Linked DNA regions of Pigmentiphaga aceris. The protein of the gene in region 1 interacts with the protein of each later gene in a pairwise test. Links are inferred from orthologs where the notes say so. Each region holds a gene or a part of one and is shown on either strand. Other genes may lie near its edges.

Evidence for each region.
Region 2: the proteins of mobA (region 1) and FXN63_RS09545 interact in binary tests that used the Escherichia coli proteins (3 or more experiments, as listed by UniProt). The link is inferred for Pigmentiphaga aceris from one-to-one orthologs.

What each region holds. Positions count from the first base shown.
Region 1 is NZ_CP043046.1:3,414,964-3,422,800, reverse strand. What follows is about bases 4,555-7,476. They hold mobA (molybdenum cofactor guanylyltransferase MobA), read right to left. Parts: upstream 6,364-7,476; coding sequence 5,746-6,363; downstream 4,555-5,745. Other genes in these bases: moaA (GTP 3',8-cyclase MoaA), read right to left, coding at 6,368-7,471; accD (acetyl-CoA carboxylase, carboxyltransferase subunit beta), read left to right, coding at 4,815-5,690; trpA (tryptophan synthase subunit alpha), read left to right, coding at 4,555-4,818. Also shown: FXN63_RS14830 (motility hub landmark protein FimV), read left to right, coding at 1-949; tRNA pseudouridine(38-40) synthase TruA, read left to right, coding at 958-1,764; FXN63_RS14820 (phosphoribosylanthranilate isomerase), read left to right, coding at 1,841-2,500; trpB (tryptophan synthase subunit beta), read left to right, coding at 2,697-3,896; more of trpA, read left to right, coding at 3,910-4,554; FXN63_RS14790 (2OG-Fe(II) oxygenase), read right to left, coding at 7,612-7,837. UniProt on the Escherichia coli protein: Transfers a GMP moiety from GTP to Mo-molybdopterin (Mo-MPT) cofactor (Moco or molybdenum cofactor) to form Mo-molybdopterin guanine dinucleotide (Mo-MGD) cofactor.
Region 2 is NZ_CP043046.1:2,240,538-2,246,796, reverse strand. Bases 2,773-5,754 are described here. They hold FXN63_RS09545 (molybdopterin molybdotransferase MoeA), read right to left. Parts: upstream 4,892-5,754; coding sequence 3,653-4,891; downstream 2,773-3,652. Other genes in these bases: FXN63_RS09535 (DUF1428 domain-containing protein), read left to right, coding at 5,597-5,754; mobB (molybdopterin-guanine dinucleotide biosynthesis protein B), read right to left, coding at 4,888-5,427; moaD (molybdopterin converting factor subunit 1), read right to left, coding at 3,399-3,656; moaE (molybdopterin synthase catalytic subunit MoaE), read right to left, coding at 2,911-3,390; FXN63_RS09560 (LysR family transcriptional regulator), read left to right, coding at 2,773-2,893. Also shown: FXN63_RS09575 (amidase), read left to right, coding at 1-127; FXN63_RS09570 (nuclear transport factor 2 family protein), read right to left, coding at 217-732; FXN63_RS09565 (alkene reductase), read right to left, coding at 729-1,871; more of FXN63_RS09560, read left to right, coding at 1,970-2,772; more of FXN63_RS09535, read left to right, coding at 5,755-5,959; FXN63_RS09530 (PA4780 family RIO1-like protein kinase), read left to right, coding at 6,135-6,259. UniProt on the Escherichia coli protein: Catalyzes the insertion of molybdate into adenylated molybdopterin with the concomitant release of AMP.

The sequences.
Region 1 (7,837 bases):
GGAAGCCGAAGCCCGTGCAAGTGCGGCATCGGCCGCGGCCTTGGCTGCCCCTGCCGGTCCGGCAGTGACAGCGCCCGCTGCACCGGCACCCGCCGCCCCGGTTGCTGCACAAACAGTCGCGCCAGTTGCGCCTGGTGAGACGCCTGTCGGTGATGGCACGGCCAAGCCCGAGACCACCACGCCTGCAGCCGATGCCAATGCATCGGAATCTGGTCTGCAAGCCTTTGCCACGCCCCAACGCATTGGCATCGCGCTGGTGACGGTGCTGTTCCTGTTGCTGCTGGCCTTGCTGATCGCACGCCGTCGACGTGAAAAGCGTCTGAGCGCGCTGGCTGCTGGTGCCGCATTGGCAACCTCGGCAGCTGCGCCGGCGTGGGCTGAACCGGCAGCACCGGTACGTGCGACGGAAGTCGATGAAGAAGAATTGGCTGCGCATGCCGAGGAAGTCGCGCCGCCGGTTCGCCCGGTCGACTTCGGCTTCAACCTCGACCTGGACAAGCCCGTGCCGGCCGAGGCGGTTGCGCGTAATGCCGCTGTTGAGCCCGATGAAGATGACGAGCCGCCGCGCTTGTTGAAGAGCTCGGCCGACGTGCCCGAACTCGTGGTACCCGAGCCGGCACCGGTTGCGCCGCTTGTACCACCGGCTGTGCCGCCAGTTGTGCCGTCGGCACCCATCACGCCGCCGCGCGCAGAGCCGGCAATCGAGTGGCCGCAGACTGAACCCGAGCCTGCCCGTCCGGCAACCGCTGCGTTCGCGCCGTTGGTCACGCCCGACCCCGCCGTCGGCGTGGACCTGACGGAAGACAATGCGTCCAAGCTGGAGCTGGCCGACGCCTATCTTGAAATCGGCGACAAGGAAGGTGCCCGCGAGCTGCTCGAAGACGTCATCAAGGGCGGCACCGCTGCCCAACAGGAACGTGCTCGCGAGACCCTGGCGTCGTTGCGGTAACACGGTAGATGAGTGATGTGGTTCAGCCCAGGATCGCGCTGGGCGTAAGTTACGACGGAAGCGCCTGGCAGGGCTGGCAGAAGCAGCCCCACGGCCTGACGGTGCAGGACACGCTGGAAGCCGCGCTCGCCCGCTTTGCCGGGCAGCCGGTGCCCACCGTATGTGCGGGGCGCACCGACACCGGTGTGCACGCCGCCATGCAGGTGATTCATCTGGATGCCCCCGTATTGCGTGCCGACACGGCCTGGGTGCGCGGCGTGAACGCGCATCTGCCACCCAGCATTGCCATTCGCTGGGCGCGAGAAGTATCCCCCGATTTCCATGCACGCTTTTCAGCGCGTGCGCGCTCCTACGTCTACCTGCTGTTGGAAGATCAGGTGCGCTCGCCCTTGTGGGCGGGCAAGGCGGGATGGAGTTTCTATCCGCTTGACGTTGAAGCCATGCAGCAGGCAGCAGGGTATTTGCTGGGCGAGCACGACTTCAGCAGTTTCCGCGCGTCGCAGTGCCAGGCCAAGTCGCCCGTGCGCACCTTGCACCGCCTGGACATCACGCGTCGCGGGCGCTTTGTGGTGTTCTCTTTCACCGCCAACGCGTTCTTGCATCACATGGTGCGCAACTTTGTGGGTGCCTTGACCTACGTTGGTCGCGGTCGTGAATCTGTCCAATGGATGGCAGACGTGCTGGCAGCCCGTGATCGGCGCAAGGGGGCACCTACCTTTGCACCCGACGGCCTGTATCTGACTGGGGTGGATTACCCCGCCGAGTTCGACTTGCCGCTGCATGATGCCAGCGATGAGATCCGGTTCGGAGTCTGAACCGCCGTATGCATGATCGGAGGTGGTGTGCGGCGATCAACGGCGTGTACACCGCTCTCCACGTTATCATCCTGTCATGACCCGAACCCGTATCAAGATCTGCGGCCTGACCCGCGAAGAAGACATCGACGCTGTTGTCGAGGCTGGTGCCGATGCAATCGGCATGGTGTTTTACCCGCCCAGCCCACGTGCACTCAGCGTTGCGCGCGCGGCCGAGTTGCGTAAACGCATTCCGCCGTTTGTCGATCTGGTGGCCTTGTTCGTCAACGCCAGCAAGGAAGAAATCGACGCAGTACGCGGTGAGGTCGGGCCGGAGTTGCTGCAATTCCATGGCGATGAGTTGGAAGAAGACTGCGCACGCTATGGCCACCGGTACCTGCGGGCCTTCCGAGTTGGTGGTCCGGGCCTCGATACTGCCGCAGGTTTGTTAGAATCATGCGAAGCTTATGGCTCCGCCGCCGGTTGGCTGTTCGACAGCCACTCAGACGGATACGGCGGTAGCGGGAGAACATTCGATTGGTCACTGGTCAGCAGCGCAAGCGCTCGTCCGGTCGTTTTGTCTGGTGGGTTGCATGCCTCAAATGTGGCGCAAGCGATCCAGGCGATACGTCCGGCGGCGGTCGACGTCAGTAGCGGCGTGGAATCTGCCCGCGGCATCAAGTCCGCGGAACGGATACGCGAGTTCGTGACTGAAGTCAGGCTGGCCGACGACAAGCTGCGCCAGGCGCAGACGTGATGGCAGGGCTGGCGGTCGCCACAGGCTGACCGCGCCACGCGCCAACGGTGTTTGACCACCTGGGGACATGCCCCAAAAAGTGGACCACCCAAGGCGCGATTGCCGGGTCTTCGGACTTGCAGGACGTTCGGCAGTGTGCCGATGCCTGCGGTCCCCAAGACACCTTCGAATCCCCCATTTTCGAGTCTTCAATTCCATGAGCACTTACGACTTTCCGGATACGCGCGGTCACTTTGGTCCCTATGGTGGCGTCTTCGTTGCCGAGACCTTGATGCAGGCCATCGATGAACTGCGCGAGACCTACGCCAAGTATCAGCACGACCCCGATTTCGTCGCTGAATACAACTACGAGCTCAAGCACTTCGTGGGCCGCCCCAGCCCCGTCTACCACGCCAAGCGCTGGTCCGAAAAGCTGGGCGGTGCGCAGATCTGGTTGAAGCGTGAAGACCTGAATCACACCGGTGCGCACAAGGTCAATAACTGCATCGGCCAGGCATTGCTGGCAAAACGCATGGGCAAGCGCCGCGTGATCGCGGAAACCGGTGCCGGCCAGCACGGCGTGGCCACGGCCACGGTCGCGGCGCGCTACGGCATGGAATGCGTGGTCTACATGGGCAGCGAAGACGTGCGTCGTCAAGCCGCCAACGTGTATCGCATGAAGCTGCTGGGTGCCACTGTGGTGCCGGTTGAATCGGGTTCGCGCACGCTGAAAGACGCCTTGAACGAAGCCATGCGTGACTGGGTCACCAACGTGGAATCGACCTTCTACATCATCGGCACCGTGGCAGGCCCGCATCCGTATCCGATGATGGTCCGCGACTTCCAGACGGTCATTGGCAACGAGTGCATCGAACAGATGCCTGAAGCTGCCGGCCGTCAGCCCGATGCGATAATCGCAGCGGTGGGTGGTGGCTCGAACGCGATGGGCATCTTCCACCCCTACATCCCCTTCGATGCCGTCAAGCTGATCGGCGTGGAAGCGGCTGGCGACGGTCTGGATACCGGTCGTCACTCGGCGTCCCTGACGCTGGGTCGTGCAGGTGTCTTGCATGGCAACCGTACCTACGTGCTGCAAGACGAAGACGGCCAAGTGATCGAGACCCATTCGGTGTCTGCGGGTCTGGACTATCCCGGCGTCGGCCCCGAGCACGCATGGTTGAAGGACAGCGCGCGCGCTGAGTACGTCACGGTGACCGACGAAGAAGCGCTGGCCGCTTTCCATGATTGCTGCCGCCTTGAAGGCATCATTCCGGCGCTTGAGTCCTCGCACGCCATTGCGCACGCTGTGCGTCTGGCACCCACCATGTCGCCGGACCAGATTCTGCTGGTCAATCTGTCCGGCCGTGGCGACAAGGACATGCATACCGTCGGCGAACGTTCCGGCATCACTTTCTAAGGAGATGTCGATCATGACCGCGACTTCGTTCTCATCTGCTTCTGCCTCGTCTGCCAAGTCCACCCGCATTGCCGACGCTTTCGCGCGTCGCGCGGAAAAGGGCACGCCGGCCTTGGTTCCCTACATCACTACGGGTGACCCGTCGCCCGAAAGCACCGTGCCGGTGATGCACGCACTGGTCGAGGCCGGCGCGGACATCATCGAACTCGGTGTTCCGTTCTCCGACCCGATGGCCGATGGCCCGGTGATTCAGCGCGCCAGCGAACGTGCCGTGGCGCGCAAAGTGGGTCTGCGCAAGGTCTTGGACCTGGTGCGTGAATTCCGCCAGACCGATACGCAAACGCCGGTGGTCTTGATGGGGTACGCCAACCCCATCGAGCGCATGGGTCAGGAAGCCTTTGTGCGCCAGGCAGTCGATGCTGGCGTCGATGGAGTGCTGGTGGTTGATTACCCGCCGGAAGAGTCGGTGGAATTCGGCGCGCTGCTCGATCAGCACGGTTTGGCGCCGATTTTCCTGCTCGCACCCACTTCCACTGAGGCCCGCATCAAGTCCGTCGGTGAAGTGGCGCGAGGCTACGTGTATTACGTCTCGCTCAAGGGCGTGACGGGGGCCGGCAACCTGGACACGACTGAAGTTGCCCGCCGTCTTGACGACATTCGTCAACATATCTCTTTGCCGGTTGGCGTGGGCTTTGGCATCCGTGATGCTGCCAGTGCCCAGGCTGTCGGCAGCACTGCTGATGCGGTGGTAATTGGCACGCGCCTCATCCAGGAAATTGAAACCGCCGTGAAAGATGCGCCGGAAGCCGACTGGCCGGCGCTTGCTTCGCGCGCAGCGGGCGCGTGGTTGCGTACAATCCGCCACGCGCTCGATGCGTTGCCGCCGCGCAGCGCACCCAATGAAACAAGGAAATCCGCATGAGCTGGATCGATAAGCTGCTTCCCCCACGGATCAAGACCTCCGACAGTGCCGCACGCCGGGTACCCGAAGGCCTGTGGGTCAAATGCCCGTCCTGCGAGACCGTGCTGTATAGCGACGACCTCGCCAAGAACCTTCAGGTCTGCCCGAAGTGCGACCACCACATGCGCATTGGCGCGCGCGAGCGCATCGATTCCTTGCTGGACGCCGAAGGCCGCTACGAGATCGGCGTGGGCACGCTGCCGATCGACAGCCTGAAGTTCAGGGACTCGAAAAAGTACCCGGACCGTCTGCAAGATGCCATGGCGCAAACCGGTGAGACCGATGCCCTGGTCGCCATGGGCGGCTCGATTCTGGCCATTCCTGTGGTGGTTGCCTGCTTTGAATTCGAATTCATGGGCGGCTCCATGGGCTCGGTGGTGGGCGAGCGCTTTGCGCGTGGTGCCCAGCAGGCGCTGGATCAGAAAGTACCCTTCATCTGCGTGACGGCTTCGGGCGGCGCGCGTATGCAGGAAGGCTTGCTGTCGCTGATGCAAATGGCCAAGACCAACGCCATGCTGACTCGTCTGGCGGCCAACAAGCTGCCTTTCATCAGCGTGTTGACCGATCCGACCATGGGTGGTGTGTCGGCCAGCTTCGCCTTCATGGGCGACGTGGTGATCGTTGAGCCGAAGGCCTTGGTCGGCTTTGCCGGCCCACGTGTGATCGAGCAGACCGTGCGCGAAAAGTTGCCGGAAGGCTTCCAGCGCGCCGAGTTCCTGCTGGAAAAGGGTGCTATCGACATGATCGTCGACCGTCGCAAGATGCGTGAGGAAATTGCGCACCTGCTGGCGATCTTGACGAATCAGCCGGCGGAAGTGATTTCGGCTGTTTGATCTCAGGCAGTCGGTAGGGAAGAGGGGGTTGGACTTTCAAAGGTCCAGCCCCTTTTTATTTCTGAGCCGAACTCAGCGCGGCGAGTTCTTCGTGTGTGTTCACGTTGATGAACGCGTCTTTGCCGTCGCTGAAGTCTGCGTAGGCATGTGGCAGGTCGGCATACCAGCCATCGGCCCGCCTGCGCCCGGTGGCAATGTAGGCGCGCAGTGCGGGCAGGCTGTCTATGTGGATCAACGCAAAGACTGGGTGCACGCGGTCGCCGTGGTGGGCAATGGCGACGTGGCATTGCTGGTTGGCAGCCGCCGTTGCCAGTCGCTCGATCAGGTTGGCAGGCAGGCAAGGCGCGTCGCAGGGAACCGTTGCCAGCCAGGGCAGGGCGGGGGCTTGTGATGCGAGGGCTGTCAATGCGGCTTCAATGCCCGCCAGCGGGCCAGGGTAGTCGGCAATGTTGTCTGGCAGCACCTGGCTGCTCCACGCGCGGTATTGGTCGTGATGGCGGTTGGCGCTGATCAGCACCGTGGCCACCTGGGCGGCCAGTCGTTCATGCACATGGGCAACCAAAGGGCGGCCATGCAAGTCCTGCAAGCCCTTGTCCACGCCACCCATGCGCGAGCCTTGTCCACCCGCCAGAATCAGGCCCGCAATATCGTGGGTAGGGATCGGTGAACGCACGTGCTCAACCGCCGATATAACTCATCTCGATCTTGTTGGCGCGCTGGGTGTCGGCGCTGCGGCGCTCTGAGTAGTTGTCATTGCGTTGCTGCCAGATGCCCGCCATGGCGGTAGCCAAGGTCGTGTCATCTGCGCCGTTGCGCAACAAGGTCTTCAGGTCATAGCCCTGATCTGCGAACAGGCACAGGTAGAGCTTGCCGTCGGTTGACAGCCGTGCGCGCGTACAGGTGCCGCAGAAAGCCTGCGTCACGCTTGAAATGACGCCGATTTCACCGCTGCCGTCGGTGTAGCGCCAGCGTTCGGCAACCTCGCCTGAATAGGCAGCTGCAACCGGCACCAGTGGCGCAATCTCACTCAACTGTTCGATCAGCGTGCGCGAAGGCACCACTTCATTCAGGTTCCAGCCGTTGGATGCGCCAACGTCCATATATTCGATGAAGCGAAGAATGTGGCCGCTGCCCCGGAAATACCGGGCCATCGGCAAGACCTGGTCGTCATTGACGCCACGTTTGACGACCATGTTCACCTTGACGGGCCCCAGACCCGCCTCCGCAGCGGCATCAATGCCGCGCAGAACTTCCGAGACCGGAAAGTCCACATCGTTCATCGCCCGGAACACCTTGTCGTCCAAGGCATCCAGGCTGACCGTGACCCGATTCAGGCCAGCGGCCGCCAAGCCGCGTGCTTTGCGGGCCAGCAAGGATGCGTTGGTAGTCAGTGTCAGGTCCAGGGGCTTGCCTGCAGGTGTGCGGATCTTGGCAAGCAATTCGATCAGAGATTCCACCTGACGGCGCAACAGTGGCTCGCCACCCGTCAGGCGCAGCTTTTCCGTGCCGTGCTGCGCGAACACCGTGGACAGCCGGGCAATTTCCTCGAAGCTGAGCAAAGACCCATGCGGCAGGTAAGCATAGTCCTTGTCGAACACTTCCTTGGGCATGCAGTACACGCAGCGAAAGTTGCAGCGATCGGTCACGGATATGCGCAGGTCGCGCAATGCCCGTGCACGCCGGTCCAGCAGCACTTCGCCCGGTACGGGCGGGCGTGCAGGGGCAGGCAGCTTGCCATGCAAGCTGCGCGCGTCGACGAGCGGGATGATCCTGTCGGTCAAGAGTGGTCCGTGCAAAGGCGGTAAGAAAAGAAGCAGTCCGGCAACGTGTCTGGCTGCCTGGCATGACCAGGAAAACCACCAACCACAAGCCATGCCGTGCTGGGGCTTCTCAGCAGACTTTGTTCCGCCATGCCTTCAGTTTACGCGTAGCGCCTGACACGCAGCCATTTTGTGGCAATCCACTTTTCTCCGGCGGTAACTGGCGCGCCTGCATGCAAGGTAAGGCTTGCTGGCGTGGCTTGTGGGTAGGCAAAAAATACCGCGTTTCCCTGTATGGGGGCGACATCAAGCCCGATCTGCGGGAAAGTCGTGGCACCCCCTGAGATGGGGCTTTGCAGGTAGATAATCAAGGTGCCGATGCGCTGG
Region 2 (6,259 bases), 1.2 Mb from region 1 along the record:
CAGCGGCGAGGTGTCGTTGCGCGCCGACCAGTTGGCCGCGCTTGCCCAGGGCAACTTGCACGTGCACCTGTACACGCGCCGCGCGCCCCTGGGTGCGGGGCACGCGAGTTTGGTCAGGGCGGGCTGACAGGATCAGCACGTTGAAGGCTTGAGGTGTCGGGGCATATCTGGCGGCACCTCTGCCAGATATGTTCGCCCCAACAAACACCCAGCCTTCTACTCAGGAAGGACCAACCCGTCTCCTGGCGTGCCGCCCCCGCCATTGCGCTGCGGCCAGATGTGTTCGAGACGAGACCGGCTGATGCGCCAGTTGCCATCGACGCGCTTGTACTCGTCGGCGTAGATGCCAAGCAGCAAAAGCGGATTGGGATCAGGCTTGGACGCGGTCTCGAAATCGATCAGGTAGCAACGCCCCTCGGCGATATCCGGCCCCAGTATCTCGATCCAGTGATTGGTCACGGCGTGCATGAACGGATAACGACCCTGGCCATCACGGTCGTACTCCTGAAAAGCGGCGCGCAATCCATCGCGAATCTCTTGCCGCCCGTTCCACTGACCACGGCCCGTATCTGCCACCGCATCCACCGTGAAGATGTCGTCCAGACGGTCCAGCAGATTGCCGTCCAGGAAGTGGGCGTACAGGCTGCGCAGATTGCGGATTTCCTCTCGGTCAAGCACCGCCTTCAGCTTGTCGTCCGCCCCGGCATCCAAGCGTTGATGTGTTTGCATCATGCCGGGTTCACCAAGGAAACATCCGCATCTTGGGGCAGTGCCGCAGGCTGATAACGCGGGTAATCGGTATAGCCTTTTGCACCGCTGCTGCCGTAGAACGTTGCGCGGTCTGCGGGTGCGATTGGCCAATCGTGCCTCATGCGTTCGACCAGGTCCGGGTTTGAGATGAACGGTCGGCCGAAGGCGATCAGATCAAGCTCGCCCGACTGCAGCGCGCGTTCGCCAGACGCTTTATCGAAGTTGCCCGCTGCGATCAGGGTACCCGGATAGGCGCGCCGGAATGCCGCACTGAAGTCGCTCGGAATCTTTTCGCAGCCCAGCGAAAGCTGGTCGCTGAGATGCACGTAGGCCAGCTTGCGTGGTGCCAGGGCTTCGGCCAGGGCCAGCCACGTATCGGCCTCGCCCTCAAAAGCAGGCATGTCGTACAGCCGTCCGAACGGCGAGATGCGAATGCCTACACGATGCGAACCGATTGCAGCGGCAATCGCATCGAAGGTTTCAAGCAAAAAGCGCAAGCGATTGGGGATCGAGCCACCGTATCGGTCGGTTCGGTCGTTGACACCGCCGTTAAGAAATTGCTCGAACAGATAACCGTTTGCGCCGTGAATTTCGACACCATCGAAGCCGGCATCGATCGCCAGCTGTGCCGCCCGAACGAAGTCCTGCGTAACACGTGCAATCTCATCAGTCGCCAAAGCACGAGGTGCGCTCACGGGCACCATGGCGGGCGCGCCGTTCTCGTCGTAGGCGAAGGCCTTGGCGGTTGCCGAGCGGGTTGCCGTTGACGATACGGGTGCACGCCCATCCACCTGCAAAGACGTATGCGACAGGCGGCCCACATGCCAAAGCTGAGCAAAAATGCGCCCGCCTTCGCTGTGCACCCCATCGGTCACGCGCCGCCACCCTGCCGCCTGCTCGGCGGTATGCAGCGCAGGATTGAACAGGTATCCACGCCCTTCCGTGGATACCGGCGCGCCTTCGCTGATGATGAGTCCGGCACTGGCCCGCTGACGGTAGTACAGCACTGTCATATCGTCCGGGATGCCCTCGGGGGCGCGGGCCCGGGTCATGGGTGCCATGACGATGCGGTTAGGCAACTGCAAACCGGCCAGGTCGTAGGAATCAAAAATCAGGGTCATTGCTCAGCTTCTTTGCATGTGAAGCTGACATGCTAATTACTTAGCCTGGAATTGATAATCCACCTAAAATTCCAATCATTCGATCCTGAGATTCCAGAATGTCAGACCTATCTCAACGCTTTGACGGACTTGCCGAATTTGTAGAGACAGCGCGCGCAGGCAGCTTCACTGCGGCAGGCGCGATATTGCAGCTGACCCCATCGGCAGTCGGAAAAAGCGTGTCACGCCTTGAAGCACGGGTCGGCACCAAGCTGCTTCACCGCACCACTCGCAGGCTCACGCTTACCAACGAAGGCGAGGCTTACCTGGAGACGTGTCTGGCGGTTCTCGGACAGCTCGATGGTGCCGAGAAAAATCTGGCAAGTGGCCGCAATGCGGTGGTCGGCAAAGTACGCATCGATCTGCCCGCCGCGTTTGGGCGACGCCACGTCATGCCGCTGCTGACCGCCCTGGCCCGCGAACATGCCGGCTTGCATTTCAAGGTCATGTTCAGCGAGCGCACCATCGACGTCGTTGATGAAGGGGCGGACGTGGCGGTGCGCATCGGCAGCCTGGACGACGATGCAGACCTGGTGGCACGCAAACTGGGCACCCAGAAACTCGTCATCTGCGCATCGCCTGCCTACCTTGACCAACACGGCCACCCGCAAGCGGCGTCAGAGCTGTTGACCCGTGACTGCATCATTGGCTGGCGTCGGAAGGCACGTCCGACCTGGCTGCTGAAAGAAAAGGACGGCCGCAGCTACGCGCAGGAAGTGAACGTTCGCCATGAATTCAGCGATGGCGATGCGATGGTGGCCGCGGTGCTGGCCGGATGCGGACTGTGCCAGCTGCCCACCTGGCTTGTCGGTGGGCAACTGCAATCCGGTGCCTTGGCCACTGTGCTGGATCAGTTCGCCGGCTCGGAAATGCCGATCCATGTGGTCTGGCCGAAGTCCAGATACATCCACCCCAAGCTGCGCGTGGTGGTGGACGCGCTGGTACAGGCAGCCACCCGACCCGGGTCGGGCTTCATGCCCTAGACACTATCCAAGCGCCATCAAGCGTTGGTGCCAGGCGTATCCCAGCGCGCCGCCGCATCATCATCGGACTCCCGCGCCTCCACCCAGCGCGATCCCGCTGGCGTGTCTTCGCGCTTCCAGAACGGCGCACGCGTCTTCAAGTAATCCATGATGAACGCACAGGCTTCGAACGCATCACCACGATGCATGCTGGCAGTGGCAACCAGCACGATCTGATCGGGTGCGCGCAAGGTGCCGACGCGATGAATCACCCGCACCGCCGCCAGCGACCAGCGCTGAGCAGCCTCGGCCACGATCTTTTCCAGCGCCCGTTCGGTCATGCCGGGATAGTGTTCCAGCGTCATGGCGGATACCTGCGCACCGTCATTGCGATCACGCACCAAGCCGACGAAATTCACGACCGCGCCAATAGAAGTGTCGTCTGCCCGCAGTGCGACAAGCTCGGCTGACACGTCGAAGTCCTCCGATTGGACGCTGATGGAAACACGGGTCGTCATGGCTGTCATTACCCCCCCGTCACGGGCGGGAAGAACGCCACTTCTGCACCTTCGTGCAAAGGGGCATCGGCACCGACCATGTCCAGATCGACTGCTGCACGCACAGACTTGCCCGCGCCCAATGCGCGCGACCAGGTGTCACCACGTGCCGCCAGCCAGTCGCGCAATGCACCAACCGTGCCGACCTCGGCGGGGACATCAACCGATTCGGCATCGCAAGACAAAGCCTCGCGTACCGAAGCAAAAAAGCGCAGTTCGAGCTTCATGACAGCAGATCCGAAAACGCGATGAATTGCACGGTGTCGCCCGGCGCAATAGTCTGACCCGATGGGTTGTCGACAATGCCGTCTGCCCACACCGTCGACGTCAGCACGGCCGACAACTGATTGGAGAACAGGTCCAGCCCGCCTTGTGCATTGCGTCGCGCGCGCAGGAATTCGCGCCGGCGGTCGCCACGCGGCCACGAGAAATCGGCACGCGATGCAATCCGTACCGGGGCAACGTCTGCCATCCCGGCCAGGCGCAGCAAGACGGGCCGCACGCACAGCGCAAAGGTGATCAGGCTCGATACCGGATTGCCGGGCAGGCCGATGAACAAGGCTTCGGCACCATCCTCACGACGAATGGCACCAAAGGCCAGCGGTTTGCCCGGCTTGATGGCCAGCGCCCACAGATCGATGCGGCCTTCGGCTTCGACGGCCGGACGCACGTGGTCTTCTTCGCCCACCGACACGCCACCGGTGGTGACGATCAAGTCATGATCGGCCGCCGCCCGGCGCAATACCTCGCGGGTCGCGTCGAGGGAGTCTTCGACAATGCCCAGATCGGTATGCAGCACATCCAGCCCGGCCAGCAGACCGCGCAACAGGAAGCGATTGGAGTTGTAGATCTTGCCCGGCACCAGCGGCTCGCCCGGCATCACCAGTTCATCACCGGTGGAAAACGTAGCCACCCGCACACGCGGCCACACCGGCAGGCGATCCAGCCCGGTGGACGCAGCCAGCGCAATGTGGGCGGGGCCAAGCCGGTCGCCGGCTTTCAGGATGACGCTGCCTTCCATGATGTCGCAGCCAATGCCGCGCACGTGCGCGCCTGCCTGCGGCACGGCATCGAAGCAGGCCAAACCGTCAACCAGACGCACGTCTTCCTGCATCACGACGGTGTCTGCGCCTTCGGGCAGTTGCGCGCCAGTGAAGATGCGGGCCACCGTTCCCGGGGTCAGCGGGGTCGGCACCTGACCAGCCGCGACACGCTGCGATATCGCCAAGCCAGGGCCACCCGCCACCACATCGGCGGCTCGCAATGCGTATCCATCCATGGCCGAGTTCTCGACCGAAGGCACGGACATGGACGACGCGATATCCGTTGCCAGCACCCGGCCCAGTGCATCGGACAGCGGTACCGACGCCGGCACCCGCGCAGCATGGGGCACGGTCTGCAGATAGGCATCCGCGCCGGCCAGCAGGCGGACCAGGGCATCGTCCAAGGACATCAAACTCATAAAGCACTCCGTAATAGCGATTCGGCACCATCTTCGGGCCACGCCAGATAATCGAGAATCCAGGCAAGCACCGCGTCAGGATCGTCAAGGTCGAGCACAGGCAGGCGGGATTCGTCCGCCGCAGCCGGGGAATCGGTCACCAACGCCACAATGTGCGCGTCGTCGTCGGGCAGACGCGGTTTGCCATTTTCAGCGCGCCAGACCTCAAGCTTGGGGATGGGCGATGCCTTGTAGCCTTCGACCAGCACCAGATCACAGGGTGCCAGCTTGGCGATCAATTCATCGAGCGCGGGCTCGTCCGCGCCGCGGAGCTCGTGCATCAGCGCCCAGCGCTTGCCTGACACTACCATCACTTCGGCAGCACCCGCCTTGCGGTGACGCCAGGAATCCTTGCCGGGTTGATCTACATCGAACTCGTGGTGCGCGTGCTTGATCAGCGACACGCGCAGTCCGCGTGCAACCGCGCGCGGAATCAGTTGTTCGATCAAGGTGGTCTTGCCCGAGTTGCTGTAACCAGCAACGCCGAATACTTTCATCTGCTTCTCCTGCGTGGTGCAGTCCGCGATAGAAAGGAATTATTGCTGATATCGGCTATTGCCATCAGGAGGGCTATCCTGAGCACGCAGACAACACGTGCGGTGCGCCGACGATTCCCGCCCCGCAACACACATCCGTATACCTTGCGAACCAGTCAGGAGATCGATCATGTCGCGTTACGTTGATGGTTTTGTGCTTCCCGTGCCGAGCGCCAATCTGGACGCCTATCGACAGATGGCCGAGCAGGCGGGACGGATCTGGATGGAACATGGCGCACTCGAATACATCGAGTGTGTGGCCGACGATGTGAAACCGGGCAAGCTCACATCGTTCCCGCAAAGTGTGCAGTTGCAGGAAGATGAGGTCGTGGTGTTTTCCTGGATCGTTTATGAGTCGCGCGAAAAGCGGGATGAAATCAATGCCAAGGTCATGAACGATCCACGGCTGGCCTCGATGATGGACCCCAAAAACATGCCCTTCGATGGAAAGCGCATGTTCTTCGGCGGTTTCAAGACTTTGGTAGAACTCTGATCCAATCACCAAGTGCCGCGCTGTCGAAAACCCGGGGTATCCGCAGCTCGGCCGTGGCTCCTTATAATCGGGTAATGAGCTTTTCACATTCCCCAGCCGCATTTTGCGCCGCGCTGCGTCATACGCCCCGCGCCCTGCCCACCTGTCTCTGTGCCACCGCGCAACCGGTGTTCGCATGAAGGTACCCAAGCGGCTTGAGCCTTTGCTTGAGGAAGGACTGATCGACGAAGTGCTTGGCCAGTTGATGAGCGGCAAGGAAGCCACCGTATATGTGGTGCGTTGCGGCGACGAAAAACGGTG